Regions from separate parts of the Streptomyces sp. NPDC088554 genome, predicted to be linked through region 1. Evidence: riboswitches for the same ligand, from Rfam matches in the RefSeq annotation. Region 1 holds a riboswitch; the other holds the start of a gene.

Region 1 (7,220 bases):
CTACTTGGTCACGGGCAGCTCGATGTAGGTCTTGCTGCCGAGGTGCACGGTGACACTGCCCGCCGGATTGGTGGGGGCGATGCGGGGGGAGTCGCCGCCGCCGAGGGTGACGCGCAGTTTCTCGCCGGGCTTGAACTGCCAGTGGGCCTGGCCGAGTTGGACGGTGTACTGGGTGGGGGCGCCGGGGGTGACAGGTTTGGCCTTCGACAGGCCGTCCCGGAGCTGGGCCCGCAGGTATCCCGTTTCGATCGGCAGGACGCGGCCGTCCGGGAGGACGGTCTCCAGCTTGCTGACGAAGTACGTGTCCTTCGCGTCGATGGACGCGTTCAGGTGGAGGGTGACCGGGCCCGCGACCGTGGTGTTCCTGGTGAACGCCGGGAGGGTGAAGGTGGCGCGGCTGGTCGCGTAGCGACCGTCCGGCAGGGTGGTGTCCAGCTCGGCTCTGGCCTGGTCCTGGCCGGCGTCGTAGGGCAGCGTTCCGGTGACGCCGACCGAGGGGCCGTCGACCGGGTTGACCTGGTAGTCGAATCCGGTGCGGGCGGGGGCCTTCCTGGCGAGCGCGCCGTCCGCCGTCGGGTACAGGCGGGTGCCGGACGTGGACGTCGAGGGCCATGTGGCGTAGCCGTGCCAGCTGCCCGATGCCTTGGCGGAGGTCGACGCGTAGCTGATCACACGGTCCGGCGGCAGCTTCGCCCCGGGGCGCTTGGCCAGCCAGTGGTCGAACCACTGGAGGATGGTGGAGTACGAGATCGCGTTCTCGGGGTCCACCCAGGAGGCGGCCGGATCCGCCCCGGGGACCTGGAGGAACCCGCCGTGGACCCAGGGGCCGTTCAGCAGCCAGGTCTGCCGGGGCCGCTGCTTGAGGGCGTCGAAGCCGCCGTTCTTGAAGATGTCGAAGTAGCCGCCGATGTGCAGCGCCGGGACGTCGACGTCGGCAAGCTTGTTGGTGGTGACGGCCTGCTTCCAGAACCCGTCGTAGAGCGGGTGCTGCTGGAAGCTGCGGAGTGTGTCCGTGTGGGCCTTCGGGCTGATCACCGGCCCGCCGGTGGCCCACCAGGAGCCGTTGGTCGAGGGCACTCCGCCGGGGTACACCCACTCCGAGTAGATGTCGGTGGGGGAGACGATGGGGATGATGGCGCGCAGATGCGGCGGCTTCAGCGCGGCGGCGCGGTAGGTGGTGATGGAGCCGTAGCTGCTGCCCAACTGCCCCACGTCCCCGGTCGCGCCCGGCTGTCGTGCCAGCCATTCGATCAGGTCGTAGTTGTCGGTGGTTTCCTTGGGCTGGAACCACGAGGGGAAGTCGCCCGTCGAGTATCCCGACCCGCGGACGTCGCAGTTCAGGACGTTGTAGCCGCGTTCGGCCAGATACATGGCCTCCGGATTGGCCGCGAACTTGGTGTAGGGCGTGAAGTCGGACAGCAGGCTCGGATGTCTGCCGCTGTCGGGCTTGCCGTCGCGGCCCGGCCGGAAGAGATGGCAGGCGATGCGGACACCGTCCCGCATCTTCACCCGCACCTGCGAGTGGACGCTTTCGTACTGGGCCGGCCGGTCGTAGCGGAGCCAGTCGCGGATGGCCTGGGGGGCGGGCGAGTCGAGCAGCCCGGGGGTGGTGGCCCCGGGCGCGGCGGAGGCGGTGGAGTGCACCGGTGCCGAGGCGAATCCGGTCAGGGCCAGGGTGGTTGCCAGGGCGGCGGCGATCAGTCCGCTTTTCCGCTGGCGGGGACGACGTGTCACAGCGTCACTCCCTCGTGATCTGTGAGTCGGACTGGGGGGATGGGGGGCACGTACATCGCGGGTACGTAAATGGGTACGTTAGTACCGGGAAATGGGCCGGTCAACGGTCGAGCTCCCTGTGGCGGCGCAGTCCAGGACGCCATGGTGAAAGGTGTGGCTCCCTCGTGTCGCGCGGGAGCCGTACTCGTACCGCGTCCGCCTCGCCAGGCCGGAAATCGACTGTGGTAATTTGCCGGGGCCAGTCGAACCCATGTACGTGGGTCAGGGAATCCGGTGCGAATCCGGAGCTGACGCGCAGCGGTGAGGGTGACGGGCGGGGCATCGGCCACTGGACGCAGCAGTCCGGGAAGGCGCCTCGTCCGGATGATCCCGAGTCCGAAGACCTGCTGGCCCCCTCCGTTCCTGTCCGGGGGCGGGGGAGCACCGTACGAACGGGCTCCGCGGATGGGCCCTCGAACGCAGAGGATCTTTCCCGTGCTGATAGCGCGCCCCTTCCGTAGTACCGCCCTGCTCGCCGCCGGGGCATTGATGCTGACCGCCTGCGGGGGTGGGGGAGCCGCCGAGTCGGGCAAGGACGCGGGCAAGGCCGCCGCCTCCGCCGCCGGGTATCCGCTGACCGTCGAGAACTGCGGGGAGAAGATACGGATCGGGGCCGAGCCCCGCCGGGCCGTGTCGCTCAATCAGGGCACCACCGAGATCATGCTCTCGCTCGGGCTCGCCGACCGGATGGTGGGCACCGCGACCTGGACCGACCCGCTGCCCAAGGCGCTGGTGAAGGCCAACGCCAAGGTGCCCAGGCTGGCCGACAACTACCCCTCCTTCGAGAAGGTCCTCGACACCGAGCCGGACTTCGTCGCCTCCTCCTTCCTGTCCACGCTCGGCAAGGGCGGAGTGGCCACGCGGGCGCAGTTCGCGAAGGTGGGCGTCCCCTCGTACGTATCGCCCGCCGACTGCACCAAGAACGACAAGGTCGTGGGCACGGACGGTGCCCGGTCCACCCCGCTGACCATGGAGATCATCTACCAGGAGGTACGAGATCTGGCCAAGATCTTCGGGGTGGAGAAGCGCGGGGACGAGGTCGTCGCCGGGCTGAAGGCGCGGATGGCCGCCGCCGTGAAGGGCATCGACCCGGCCAAGGCGAAGAAGACCACCTTCCTCTACTGGTTCGCCAACTCCGAGTCGCCCTACATGGCCGGCTGCTGTGGCGCCCCCGGGATCATCACCAACGCGGTCGGCGCGAAGAACATCTTCGACGACACCCATGACGAGTGGCCCCAGATCAACTGGGAGACCGTCGCCGACCGCAACCCCGACTTCCTGGTCATCGGTGACCTCACGCGCAAGGCGCAGACCGCCGAGACCGCCGCGAAGAAGATCGAGTTCCTGGAGACCAACCCGGTCACCAAGAAGATGGACGCGGTCAGGCACAAGCGGTACGTCCTGCTCAGCGGCCAGGCCATGAACCCCACCATCCGTACCGTCGAGGGGGTCGAGAAGGTCGCCGCCGCGCTGCGTGGGTACGCGCCCGCCAAGTGACCGGGGCCCAGGCGGCCGAGGACCGTCCGGCCGGAGTCCAGGAGTCCGAGGCTCGGGCGACGGAGAGTCCGGCCGGGACCCGTACGGCCGGGACCCGTACGGCCGGGACCCGTACGGCCGGGACCCGTACGGCCGGGACCCGTACGGCCGGGACCCGTACGGCCGGGGCTCGGGAGGCCGAGGACCGTACGGCCGGGGCGGGTGTGGCCGGGGTCCGGGTGGCCCGGGGGCTGCTGCTCTGGGGCGGCGGCCTCGCCGCGCTCATCGGGTCCGTCGCCGTCGCGATCACCATCGGCCCCGCCAGCATCGGCGTCGGTGACGTCTGGTCCGTCGTCGCGGCCCATCTGGGCTGGGGCGGGTCGGCCGTCGAGGCGGGTGTCACCCCGATCCGTGACGGCATCGTGTGGAACCTGCGGCTGCCGCGCACCCTGCTCGCCGCCGTCTGCGGCGCCGGGCTCGCGGTGTGCGGTGTGGTCATGCAGTCCCTGCTGCGCAACCCGCTCGCCGACCCCTTCGTCCTCGGCGTCTCGTCCGGGGCCTCGACCGGCGCGGTGCTGGTGGTCGTCCTCGGGATCGGCGGCGGCGCGCTGTCGATCTCGGGCGGGGCGTTCCTGGGAGCGCTGCTGTCGTTCGCGATGGTGCTGCTGCTCAGCCACATACTCGGCGGGACGACGGACCGCGTCGTGCTCTCCGGGGTCGCGGCGATGCAGCTCTTCTCCGCGCTGACCTCGTTCGTGGTGATCACGTCGGCCGACGCCGAGACCACGCGCGGGGTGCTGTTCTGGCTGCTCGGCTCGCTCTCCGGTGCCGACTGGGCCGAGGTCTGGATCGGCGCCGCCGTACTGGTGGCCGCGCTGGTGGTGTGCGGCGGGTACGCCCGTACCCTCGACGCGTTCGCCTTCGGGCAGGACGCGGCGGCGACGCTGGGGGTCTCCGTGGCCCGGACCCGGCTGGTGCTGTTGTCCGTGACCGCGCTGCTCACGGCAGCGCTGGTCAGCAGCGCGGGGGCGATCGGCTTCGTCGGTCTCGTCCTGCCGCACGCGGCCCGCGCGCTGGTCGGGCCCGGCCACGGCCGGCTGCTGCCGGTCACGGCGCTGGCCGGGGCGGTGTTCCTGGTGTGGGTCGACACGCTGGCCCGTACGGTGCTCGAACCGCAGGAGGTTCCGGTGGGTGTGGTGACGTCGCTGATCGGCGTGCCGGTGTTCGTACTGGTCCTCTACCGGGGGCGGAGGGTGGCTCCATGAGTGGGGACACGGAGATGCGTACGGGGCTGCGCGCCGACCGCGTCAGCCGTACCGTCGGCGGCCGGATCGTCCTCGACGGGGTCGGTATCGCGCCGTCGCCCGGCTCCACCGTGGGGCTGCTCGGGCCGAACGGCTCCGGCAAGTCCACCCTGCTGCGGCTGCTCTCCGGGGTCCTCGCGCCCTCCTCCGGTGTGATCACCCTCGACGGCGTCCCGCTCCCCGAGCTGGGCCGCAGGTCGCTGGCCAGGCGGGTCGCGGTGGTCGAGCAACAGGCCGACACCCAGGTCGAGTTGACCGTACGGGATGTGGTGCGCCTGGGCCGGCTCCCGCACCGCCGCGCCTGGATTCCGGCGCCCGTGGGCGATGACGGGCCGGTGACCACGGCGCTGCGGCACACCGGGCTCACGGAGCTCGCCGGGCAGTCCTGGCACACCCTCTCGGGCGGCGAGCGCCAGCGCGTCCAGATCGCCCGCGCGCTCGCCCAGGAGCCGCGCGAGCTCCTCCTCGACGAGCCCACCAACCACCTCGACATCCAGCACCAGCTGGACCTGCTGGCCCTGGTCGCGGCCCTCCCCGTCACCAGCGTCATCGCCCTGCACGACCTGAACCTCGCGGCGATGTACTGCGACGAGGTCGTGGTGCTCAAGCAGGGCCGGGCCGTGGCCGGGGGCAGCCCCCGCGAGGTCGTCACCGAGGACCTCATCGCCGATGTGTACGGCGTACGCGCCAGGGTCACCCCGGACGGCCCCGACGGCCGCCCGCACGTCCGCTTCCTGGGCACGGTCCCGGCCACCGGCTGATCCCGGCCACCGGTACCGCCCCGGCGGCGATTACCGGTGGTTCGGGGGACACCCGGCCCTCTTGTTGCATATGCTTCGCAGGTGCCCAGTTACCGCATCCGAACCGCGACCCCCGACGACCTCGACGCCGCCCGCGTCGTGATGCTCGATACCGTCTACCGAGACTTCGGTACGGGGTATGTGCCGCGCTGGCACGCGGACATCATCGATCCGGCCGCCGCGTACCTCGTACCCGAACGGCACACCCTGCTGGTCGCGACCGATGAGAACGCCGAGGTGGCGGGCGTCGCGGCGCTCGACTCCCGGGGGCCCGAGCACCCGCCCAACCCCCGCTGGCTCGCCGAGCGTTACCCCTCCGGGGAGACCGCGCAGCTGCGCCGGGTGTACGTACGGCCGGACCACCGCCGTCAGGGGCTGGCGCGGGCGCTCGTGCGTGAACTCGTGGCCTTCGCGGCGACGGCGGGCGGTTACCGCTCGGTCTATCTGCACACCGACCCCTCCGTCCCCGGCGCGGAGGCGTTCTGGCGGTCGATGGGGAAGGCGGTGTGCGACGAGCGGCTGGAGCCCGGGGGAGGTAACGGAATCGTACATTTCGAGATACCCGCCCATTGATGAAAACGGTTGTCATGTAATCTCTTCCTTGTTCGTCCCCCTGGCAGAGATCTCCCGTGTCCGGCGCGCGGAGACCGCAGAGAACGAGGAATCAGAGGACCATGCGCTCCGTCCGACGCCACCACCGACTGGCCGCTGGCCTGCTGCTCGCCCCCCTGCTCACCGGCTGTTTCGCCGCCGGTGAGGGGGCCGGTGACTCGTCCGCCAAGGCTTCCGCCGACGGCAGGCGCCTGCGGATCGCGCTGGCCTTCCCGCCCGCCGAGAACCTCTCTCCGTATGGCGCGGACGCGACCATCCTCAGCCGGCTCGGCGTCACGGAGGGGCTGACCAGGCTGGACGGGAACGGCTCCGCGGCCCCCGCGCTCGCCGAGTCCTGGACCCGGGAGAACGACCGCACCTGGCTCTTCACCCTCCGCGACGCCCGCTTCCAGGACGGCACCGCCGTCACCCCGGCCGCCGTCGCCAACTCCCTCACCCGCGCCACGAAGGCCAGCCCGCTGCCCAGCGCGCTCGCCGGGGTCGAGCTGACGGCCAAGGCCGCCGGTGACCGGCGGGTCCGGATCACCACGGCCGAGCCCGACCCCGTCCTGCCGCTGCGGCTGGCCGGCCCGAGCCTGGCGGTGCTGGCACCGAAGGCGTACGCGAAGACCACGGTGAACCCGGTCTCCACGGCCACCGGACCGTTCGAGCTGACCAAGGTCACCGGCTCCACCTCCGCCGCCCTCGACCGCTTCGACGACTACTGGGGCGGCCGCGCCCAGGCGTCCGGCATCGACGCGAAGTTCATCGCCGACGGCACGGCCCGCGCCAACGCGCTGCGCACCGGCGAGGAGGACATAGCCGAGGCGCTGCCCGTCTCGCAGGCCGCGTCCCTCAAGAAGGGCACCGCGCGCGAGATCGGCACCGCCCGTACCACCAGCCTCCTGCTCAACACCCGTTCCGGAGCCTTCGCCGACCCGAAGGTCCGGGCCGCCGCGCGTGCGGCGGTCGACACCTCCGTACTCGCCAAGAACGTGTACGAGGGGTACGCCGACCCCGGCCAGGGCATCTTCGGGCCCGCGCTGACCTGGGCGAAGTCCAAGCGCGTCGCACCGACCGGGCGGCCCGCGGCGGCTGACGTCAAGGGGACCACGATCACCCTCGCCACGTACGACAACCGGCCCGAGCTGCCCGAGGTCGCGCAGGTCCTCCAGCAGCAGCTGGAGAAGGCCGGTTTCACGGTGAAGCTGACGGTCCGGGAGTACTCCCGCATCGAGAGCGACGCGCTGGCCGGGAAGTTCGACGCGTTCATCTC
Region 2 (7,220 bases), on a different contig from region 1:
TTGATCGCGTCGCGGTAGCGCTCGTAGAAGTCCGGGTAGCGCATGGGGCGCAGGGTCAGTTCGAAGCCCGGGTCCAGCAGGTTCTTCTGTACAGAAACGGAATCGGTGGTGGTCATTACTGGCAGGCCTCGCAGGACTCGGGGTTTTCCAGGGAGCAGGCGACAGCGTCCTCGGCGGAGGTCGCCTGGGCGGGTACGGGCGCGGTGGCGGTCTGGGGTGCGCCCGCCGCGCGCGCGATCCTCGTCGCCGGGCGCGAACGCAGGTAGTACGTCGTCTTGAGGCCCTTCTTCCAGGCGTACGCGTACATCGAGCTGAGCTTCCCGATGGTCGGCGTCTCCAGGAACAGGTTCAGCGACTGGCTCTGGTCGAGGAACGGTGTACGGGCCGCCGCCATGTCGATCAGGCCGCGCTGCGGGATCTCCCACGCCGTACGGAACAGCTCACGCGTCTCGGCCGGGATCCAGGTGAAGCCCGCGACCGAGCCGCTGGACTCGCGCAGCGCCTCGCGGGTCTGCGCGTCCCAGACGCCGAGCTGCTTCAACTCGTCCACCAGGTAGGAGTTGACCTGGAGGAACTCGCCGGAGAGCGTCTCGCGCTTGAAGAGGTTGGAGACCTGCGGCTCGATGCACTCGTACACACCGGCGATCGAGGCGATCGTCGCGGTCGGCGCGATGGCGAGGAGCAGCGAGTTGCGCATCCCGGTCTCCGCGACCCGGGCGCGCAGCGCGTCCCAGCGCTCGGGCCAGGTCAGCTCGACGCCGTAGTGGTCGGGGTGGAGCACTCCGCGCGCGGTACGGGTCTTCGACCACGCGGGCAGCGGGCCCGAGCGTTCGGCCAGGTCGCAGGAGGTCTCGTACGCGGCGAGCATGATCCGCTCGGCGATCCGGGTGGAGAGCGCGGCGGCCTCGGGGGAGTCGAAGGCCAGACGCTTCTTGAAGAAGACGTCCTGGAGGCCCATCGCGCCGAGGCCGACCGGTCGCCACCTCGCGTTGGAGTTGCCGGCCTGCTCGGTCGGGTAGAAGTTGATGTCCACGACGCGGTCGAGGAAGGTGACGGCGGTACGGACGGTCTCGTCCAGCCGCTCCCAGTCGATCTCGCCGTCCGCGAGGACGAACGCACCGAGGTTGATCGAGCCCAGGTTGCAGACCGCCGTCTCGCCGTCGTCCGTGACTTCGAGGATCTCGGTGCAGAGGTTCGAGGAGTGGACGGTGTGGCCGGGCTCGGCGGTCTGGTTGGCCGTACGGTTCGACGCGTCCTTGAAGGTCATCCAGCCGTTGCCGGTCTGGGCCAGGGTGCGCATCATCCGGCCGTACAGCTCGCGGGCCTGGATGGTCCTGCGGGCCAGACCGTCGGCCTCGGCCTTGCGGTACGCGGCGTCGAACGCGTCGCCCCACAGGTCGACCAGCTCGGGCACGTCCGCCGGGGAGAACAGCGACCAGACGCCGTCCGACTCGACCCGGCGCATGAACTCGTCGGGGATCCAGTGCGCGAGGTTCAGATTGTGCGTACGGCGGGCTTCCTCGCCCGTGTTGTCGCGGAGTTCGAGGAACTCCTCCAGGTCCGCGTGCCAGGTCTCCAGGTAGACACAGGCCGCGCCCTTGCGCCGGCCGCCCTGGTTGACCGCCGCGACCGAGGAGTCCAGCGTCCGGAGGAAGGGAACGATGCCGTTGGAGTGGCCGTTCGTCCCCCGGATCAGCGAACCGCGCGAACGGATGCGGGAGTACGAGAGCCCGATGCCGCCCGCGTGCTTCGAGAGGCGGGCCACCTGGTGGTAGCGGTCGTAGATGGAGTCCAGCTCGTCCAGCGGGGAGTCCAGCAGATAGCACGAGGACATCTGCGGGTGGCGGGTGCCGGAGTTGAAGAGCGTCGGCGACGAGGGCAGATAGTCCAGCCTGCTCATCAGCCGGTACAGCGCGGAGACCTCGTCCAGCGCGTGGGCGCTCTCGTCGGCCGCGAGGCCGGAGGCGACACGCAGCATGAAGAACTGGGGGGTCTCGATCACCTGGCGGGTGATCGGGTGGCGGAGCAGATAGCGGCTGTAGAGGGTGCGCAGCCCGAAATAACCGAAGCGGTCGTCGGCGTCCTGGTCGATCAGCCGGTCGAGCCGGGGAGCGTGGAGCGCCACGAAGGAGGCCGTACGGTCCGCGATCAGGCCCTCGCGGTGGCCGGTCGCGACGGATCCGGAGAAGGACACCGCGCCCTGGGTCGCCGCCTCGTCCGCGATGGTGCGGGTCAGCAGCCTGGCGGCGAGCCGGGAGTAGGCGGGGTCCTCGGAGATCAGGCCCGCCGCCGCCTCGGTGGCCAGCTCGCGCAGCTCGGCCTCGTCCGACCGGGCGTTACGGCCCCGCAGTGCGGCGGCCGCGACTCTGCCCGGGTCGGTGTCGGGCAGATCGGCGGTCAGCTCCGTCAGGGTCCGCAGCAACGCGGTCCCGGGGCCGTCGGCCGTCGCCTGAGTGATCTCCGACAGTGCCGGAACCGGATCCGCTGGCGCGATGGTCACGTGGTGCTCTCCCTCGCTCGGCTCTGGGCCTTCGGGAGGGGAGTCGGGGTCCGCGCGCACCACGGCACGGCCCGTCACATCAGGGCAGCACGGTGTGTGCGGCGTCCACCGGCCCAACCGCGAGGCCCGGACGTCTGGGCGTCCGGATCGGTCGAGCCGGACACACTGCCGGCAGGTACCCGGACTCGCGGAGGCATGACAAAGCACACCACAGCACACCGTTGCGGGACAGTTCCGGATTCACACCGGATTCCCCTGCGTCGACAGCGAGCACGAGCATACATCTGGGGGGCGAGCCTTTCGCCACCCCCCAGATGTTGTGTCGTGCGCCTTTCGTCCGGGGTGCGAGCTCCCTCCCGTACGGGACGGCCGCACCTCCCGTACGGGCCCGGTCGTGCCTCCCGTACGGGACGGCCACCCCGCCCCTACGGGCCCGGAGCGCCCCTCAGCAGCAGCGGAAGCCCTCCCGGGGGTCGGCCTCGCGGGCGTCCATCCGGGCGCGCTCGAAGGCGCGGCGGGTCATCACGGGGGCGTCCGGGCAGGAGGCGCGGATGTGGGCGACGTAACGGTCGTACGTCGACTCGCCGGTCAGCTCCCGGACGTACCAGCGGATCCGTCCCGCGGTGTGCCGGACCCGGGTGGCGGGGGTCATGACGTACCGCTTCCGGAGCCCGTACCTCTCCCCACTCCCGCACTGACGCCGCTTCCCGCGCCCACGCCCGCCGCCAGTTCGGCCTTCTCCTCCGAGGTGGGGATGAGCCCGGCCGGGGCGACGATCCTGGACTCGACGTGCGGGGTCTCCGACAGGACGATGCCCTCCGGGTCGCGGATCGCCTTGAAACAGACGCGTCCGGCGTCCGCGATGACGACGAGGATCAGGACGGCGAAGAGGGCCGTGAGGACCCCGTCCACCGTGGAGTTGGTCACCACGGTCTGCATGTCGTCCATGGTCTTGGCGGGGGGCAGGACCTCGCCCCGGTCGATGCCCGCCTGGTACACATCGCGCTGGGTGAAGAATCCCACCTTCGGATCGGCGGAGAAGATCTTCTGCCAGCTCGCGGTGAGTGTGACGGCGGCGTCCCAGGCGAGCGGTACGGCCGTCACCCAGGCCCATTTCAGCCGGCCCGACTTGACGAGCAGGGTGGTGCAGACGGCGAGGGCGACGGCCGCCAGCAGCTGGTTGGCGATACCGAACAGCGGGAAGAGCTGGTTGATGCCGCCCAGCGGGTCGTGCACCCCGACCCAGAGGAAGTAGCCCCAGCCGCCGACGACGACCGCGCTGGCGAACCAGACGCCCGGCTTCCAGCTGACCTGCCGCATCGGCTTGTACACGTTGCCGAGCATGTCCTGAAGCATGAAGCGGCCGACCCGGGTGCCCGCGTCCACCGTGGTGAGGATGAACAGCGCCTCGAACATGATGGCGAAGTGATACCAGAACGCCTTCATCCCCGCCCCGCCGACGACGGCCGAGAAGATCTCCGACATGCCGAGCGCGAAGGTCGGCGCGCCGCCCGTCCGTGACAGCAGGCTCGTCTCCTCGACGTCCTTGGCGGCCTGGGCGAGTTGGTCGGGCGAGATGGTGAAGCCGAGGTTGGCGACGGCCTGCGAGGCGGATTCGACCGTACCGCCGATGACACCGGCCGGGGAGTTGACGGCGAAGTACAGACCCGGGTCGATGACACAGGCCATGATCATCGCCATGATCGCGACAAAGGACTCGGTCAGCATCGCGCCGTAGCCGATCAGCCGGATCTGGGTCTCCTTCTGGACCATCTTGGGGGTGGTGCCCGAGGCGATCAGGGAGTGGAAGCCGGAGAGCGCGCCGCACGCGATGGTGATGAAGACGAACGGGAACATCGACCCGGCGAAGACCGGACCGTTGCGCCCGGTCGCGAACTCGGTGACCGCGTCCATCTTCAGGGTCGGCAGCACCATCACCACACCGAGCGCCAGCAGCACGATCGTGCCGACCTTCATGAAGGTCGACAGATAGTCGCGCGGCGCCAGCAGCATCCACACCGGGAGTACGGAGGCGAGGAAGCCGTACGCGACCATCCAGACGACCAGGGTCCCGGCCTCCAGCGTGAAGGTGTCCGCGTACGAGGACTCGGCGATCCAGCCGCCCGAGACGATGGCGAGCAGCAGCAGGGCGACCCCGAGGAGTGAGACCTCGGTGACCCTGCCGGGCCGCAGCACCCGCAGGTAGACGCCCATGAAGAGGGCGATCGGGATGGTCATGGCGATGGAGAAGACGCCCCACGGGGAGTGGGACAGGGCGTTGACGATGACCAGCGCCAGCACCGCCAGCAGGATGATCATGATCATGAAGAGGGCGATCAGCGCGGCGGCTCCGCCGAAGGGGCCGATCTCGTCCCGGGCGATCTGGCCGAGCGAACGGCCGTCCCTGCGGGTGGAGAAGAACAGCGTCACCATGTCCTGGACGGCACCGGCGAAGATGACGCCCGCGACGATCCAGATCGTGCCCGGCAGATAACCCATCTGCGCGGCCAGCACCGGACCGACCAGCGGACCCGCGCCCGCGATGGCCGCGAAGTGGTGGCCGAAGAGCACCCGCCGGTCGGTGGGGTGGAAGTCGACACCGTTGTCGAGCCGTTCGGCCGGGGTGGCGCGGGTCTTGTCGACCTTGAGCACGCGGTTCGCGAGGAAGCGCGAGTAGAAGCGGTACGCGATGGCGTACGAGCCGAGAGCGGCCGCCAGCATCCAGGCGGCCGACACCTCCTCGCCGCGCGAGAGCGCGAGAACTCCCCAGCCGGCCGCGCCCACCAGGGCGACGAGCACCCAGACGGCGACCGATTTCGGGGTGAGACCGCGGGCACTCTTCGGCGCGGTGCTGGGTGGTACTGGTTCTGTCACGGCGGTTCCGTCCCCTCGCTGATCGCCTGTGGTAACGCGCAGGAAATCTAAGCGAGGCGATCGGCCGCAGTCACCCCCTGTGGCCGGATCTGCACAGAAACAACGCCACTGGGGAGTGTGCCGGGCCGCGTACCCGGCGCGTCACACCGGGCGCACCCGGCGCTGTCGCACCCGGCGCACCGGGCGCGTCACACCGGGCGCTTCAGGCGGGCCACGAACTTGTAGCGGTCGCCCCGGTACACCGACCGTACCCACTCCACCGGTTCGCCCGCGGTGTCCAGTGAGTGGCGCGAGAGCATCAGCATGGGCAGGCCGACATCCGTACCGAGCAGTCCGGCCTCGCGCGGGGTGGCCAGTGAGGTCTCGATGGTCTCCTCGGCCTCGGCGGGGCGCACGTCGTACACCTCGGCCAACGCCGTATAGAGGGAGGCGTACTTGACGAGCGAACGGCGCAACGCGGGGAAGCGGTTGGCCGACAGATGGGTGGTCTCGATGGCCATCGGCTCGCCGCTGGCCAGCCGCAGCCGCTCGATGCGCAGCACCTGTCCGCCGGTGGTGATGTCGAGCAGTCCGGCGAGTGTGTCGTCGGCGGTGACATAGCCGATGTCCAGCAGTTGGGAGGTGGGTTCCAGCCCCTGGGCGCGCATGTCCTCGGTGTACGAGGTGAGTTGGAGGGTCTGGGAGACCTTGGGCTTGGCGACGAAGGTGCCCTTGCCCTGGATGCGTTCCAGCCGGCCCTCGACGACCAGTTCCTGGAGCGCCTGGCGGACGGTGGTGCGCGAGGTGTCGAACTCGGCGGCGAGTGTGCGCTCCGGGGGGACCGGTGTGCCGGGCGGCAGTGTGTCCGTCATGTCGAGCAAGTGCCGCTTGAGGCGGTAGTACTTGGGTACCCGCGCGGTCCGGATGGCGGCCCCGGTCTCGGTCTCCGTACCGCCCCCGTCCGTCGTCATGGCCTGCTCTTCCGATCCCTGTGGTGCCGTCACCGGCGCTCCTCCGTCTGTCGCGGCTCACATCGTGGCACGGGCGGGGCAGGGGGTGTTCCCCCCTCTCGGGTGTCGGTCCGGTAACGGACGTGGCCGCCGTTGCCCGGTGTGCGCGGGAGAGGTGTGCCGGGTGGACGGGTTGTTCCGGACGGATGCGTTATGGGGGATGTGTTCCGGGCGGACGGGTGCGTGGCCGCTGTGTTCTTGACACCGGGAAAGGTCCGGGCCAAGCTCTGGCCTGGTCTGAACCAACACTCGTGAGGGCGGCACGATGACCACACTCGTATCCCATACGGACACCCTCACCCGTGACGCGCTCGCCGTCCTCCAGCCGGGCTTCCTCGGCACCACCGCCCCGGACTGGCTGCTGCGCCGGCTCGGTGAGGGGCTCACCTCGGTCGGGCTGTTCGGCCGCAACATCGACACCCCCGAGCGGCTCGCCGCGCTCACCGCGCGGCTGCGGGCGGAGCGGGGCGAGGTCCTGGTAGCGATCGACGAGGAGGGCGGCGATGTCACCCGTCTGGAGGTGCGCCACGGCTCCTCCTTCCCGGGGAACCGCGCGCTCGGGGCCGTCGACGACCTCGACCTCACCCGGGCCGTCGCCCGTGAGCTGGGCGGACGGCTGGCGGCGTGTGGGGTCAACCTCAACTGGGCGCCGTCCGCCGATGTGAACTCCAACGACGACAATCCGGTGATCGGGGTACGGTCCTTCGGCGCCGATCCGGAGCTGGTGGCCCGGCACACCGCCGCCTATGTCGAGGGCCTCCAGAGCGTCGGGGTCGCCGCCTGTGTGAAGCACTTCCCCGGCCATGGCGACACCGCCGTGGACTCGCACCACTCGCTGCCCAGGATCGATGCGGACC

What was found. A riboswitch is a leader RNA that binds a small molecule or an ion and turns the genes downstream of it on or off. The one in region 1 is predicted to bind cobalamin.
Region 2: another riboswitch for cobalamin. It lies ahead of ACIP8W_RS06135 (ribonucleoside-diphosphate reductase subunit alpha); the one in region 1 lies ahead of ACIP8W_RS00030 (ABC transporter substrate-binding protein).

The regions. Positions count from the first base shown of each region.
Region 1 covers NZ_JBIVMF010000001.1:2,159-9,378, forward strand. The annotation lists gene ACIP8W_RS00025 (CocE/NonD family hydrolase) at 1-1,734, opposite strand; cobalamin riboswitch at 1,957-2,140, shown strand; gene ACIP8W_RS00030 (ABC transporter substrate-binding protein) at 2,179-3,270, shown strand; gene ACIP8W_RS00035 (FecCD family ABC transporter permease) at 3,474-4,514, shown strand; gene ACIP8W_RS00040 (ABC transporter ATP-binding protein) at 4,511-5,314, shown strand; gene ACIP8W_RS00045 (GNAT family N-acetyltransferase) at 5,396-5,926, shown strand; gene ACIP8W_RS00050 (ABC transporter substrate-binding protein) at 6,028-7,220, shown strand, end outside.
Region 2 covers NZ_JBIVMF010000004.1:100,107-107,326, reverse strand. The annotation lists gene ACIP8W_RS06140 (ribonucleotide-diphosphate reductase subunit beta) at 1-116, opposite strand, end outside; gene ACIP8W_RS06135 (ribonucleoside-diphosphate reductase subunit alpha) at 116-2,500, opposite strand; cobalamin riboswitch at 2,653-2,793, opposite strand; gene ACIP8W_RS06130 (YbdD/YjiX family protein) at 2,946-3,152, opposite strand; gene ACIP8W_RS06125 (carbon starvation CstA family protein) at 3,149-5,374, opposite strand; gene ACIP8W_RS06120 (GntR family transcriptional regulator) at 5,563-6,324, opposite strand; gene ACIP8W_RS06115 (glycoside hydrolase family 3 protein) at 6,629-7,220, shown strand, end outside.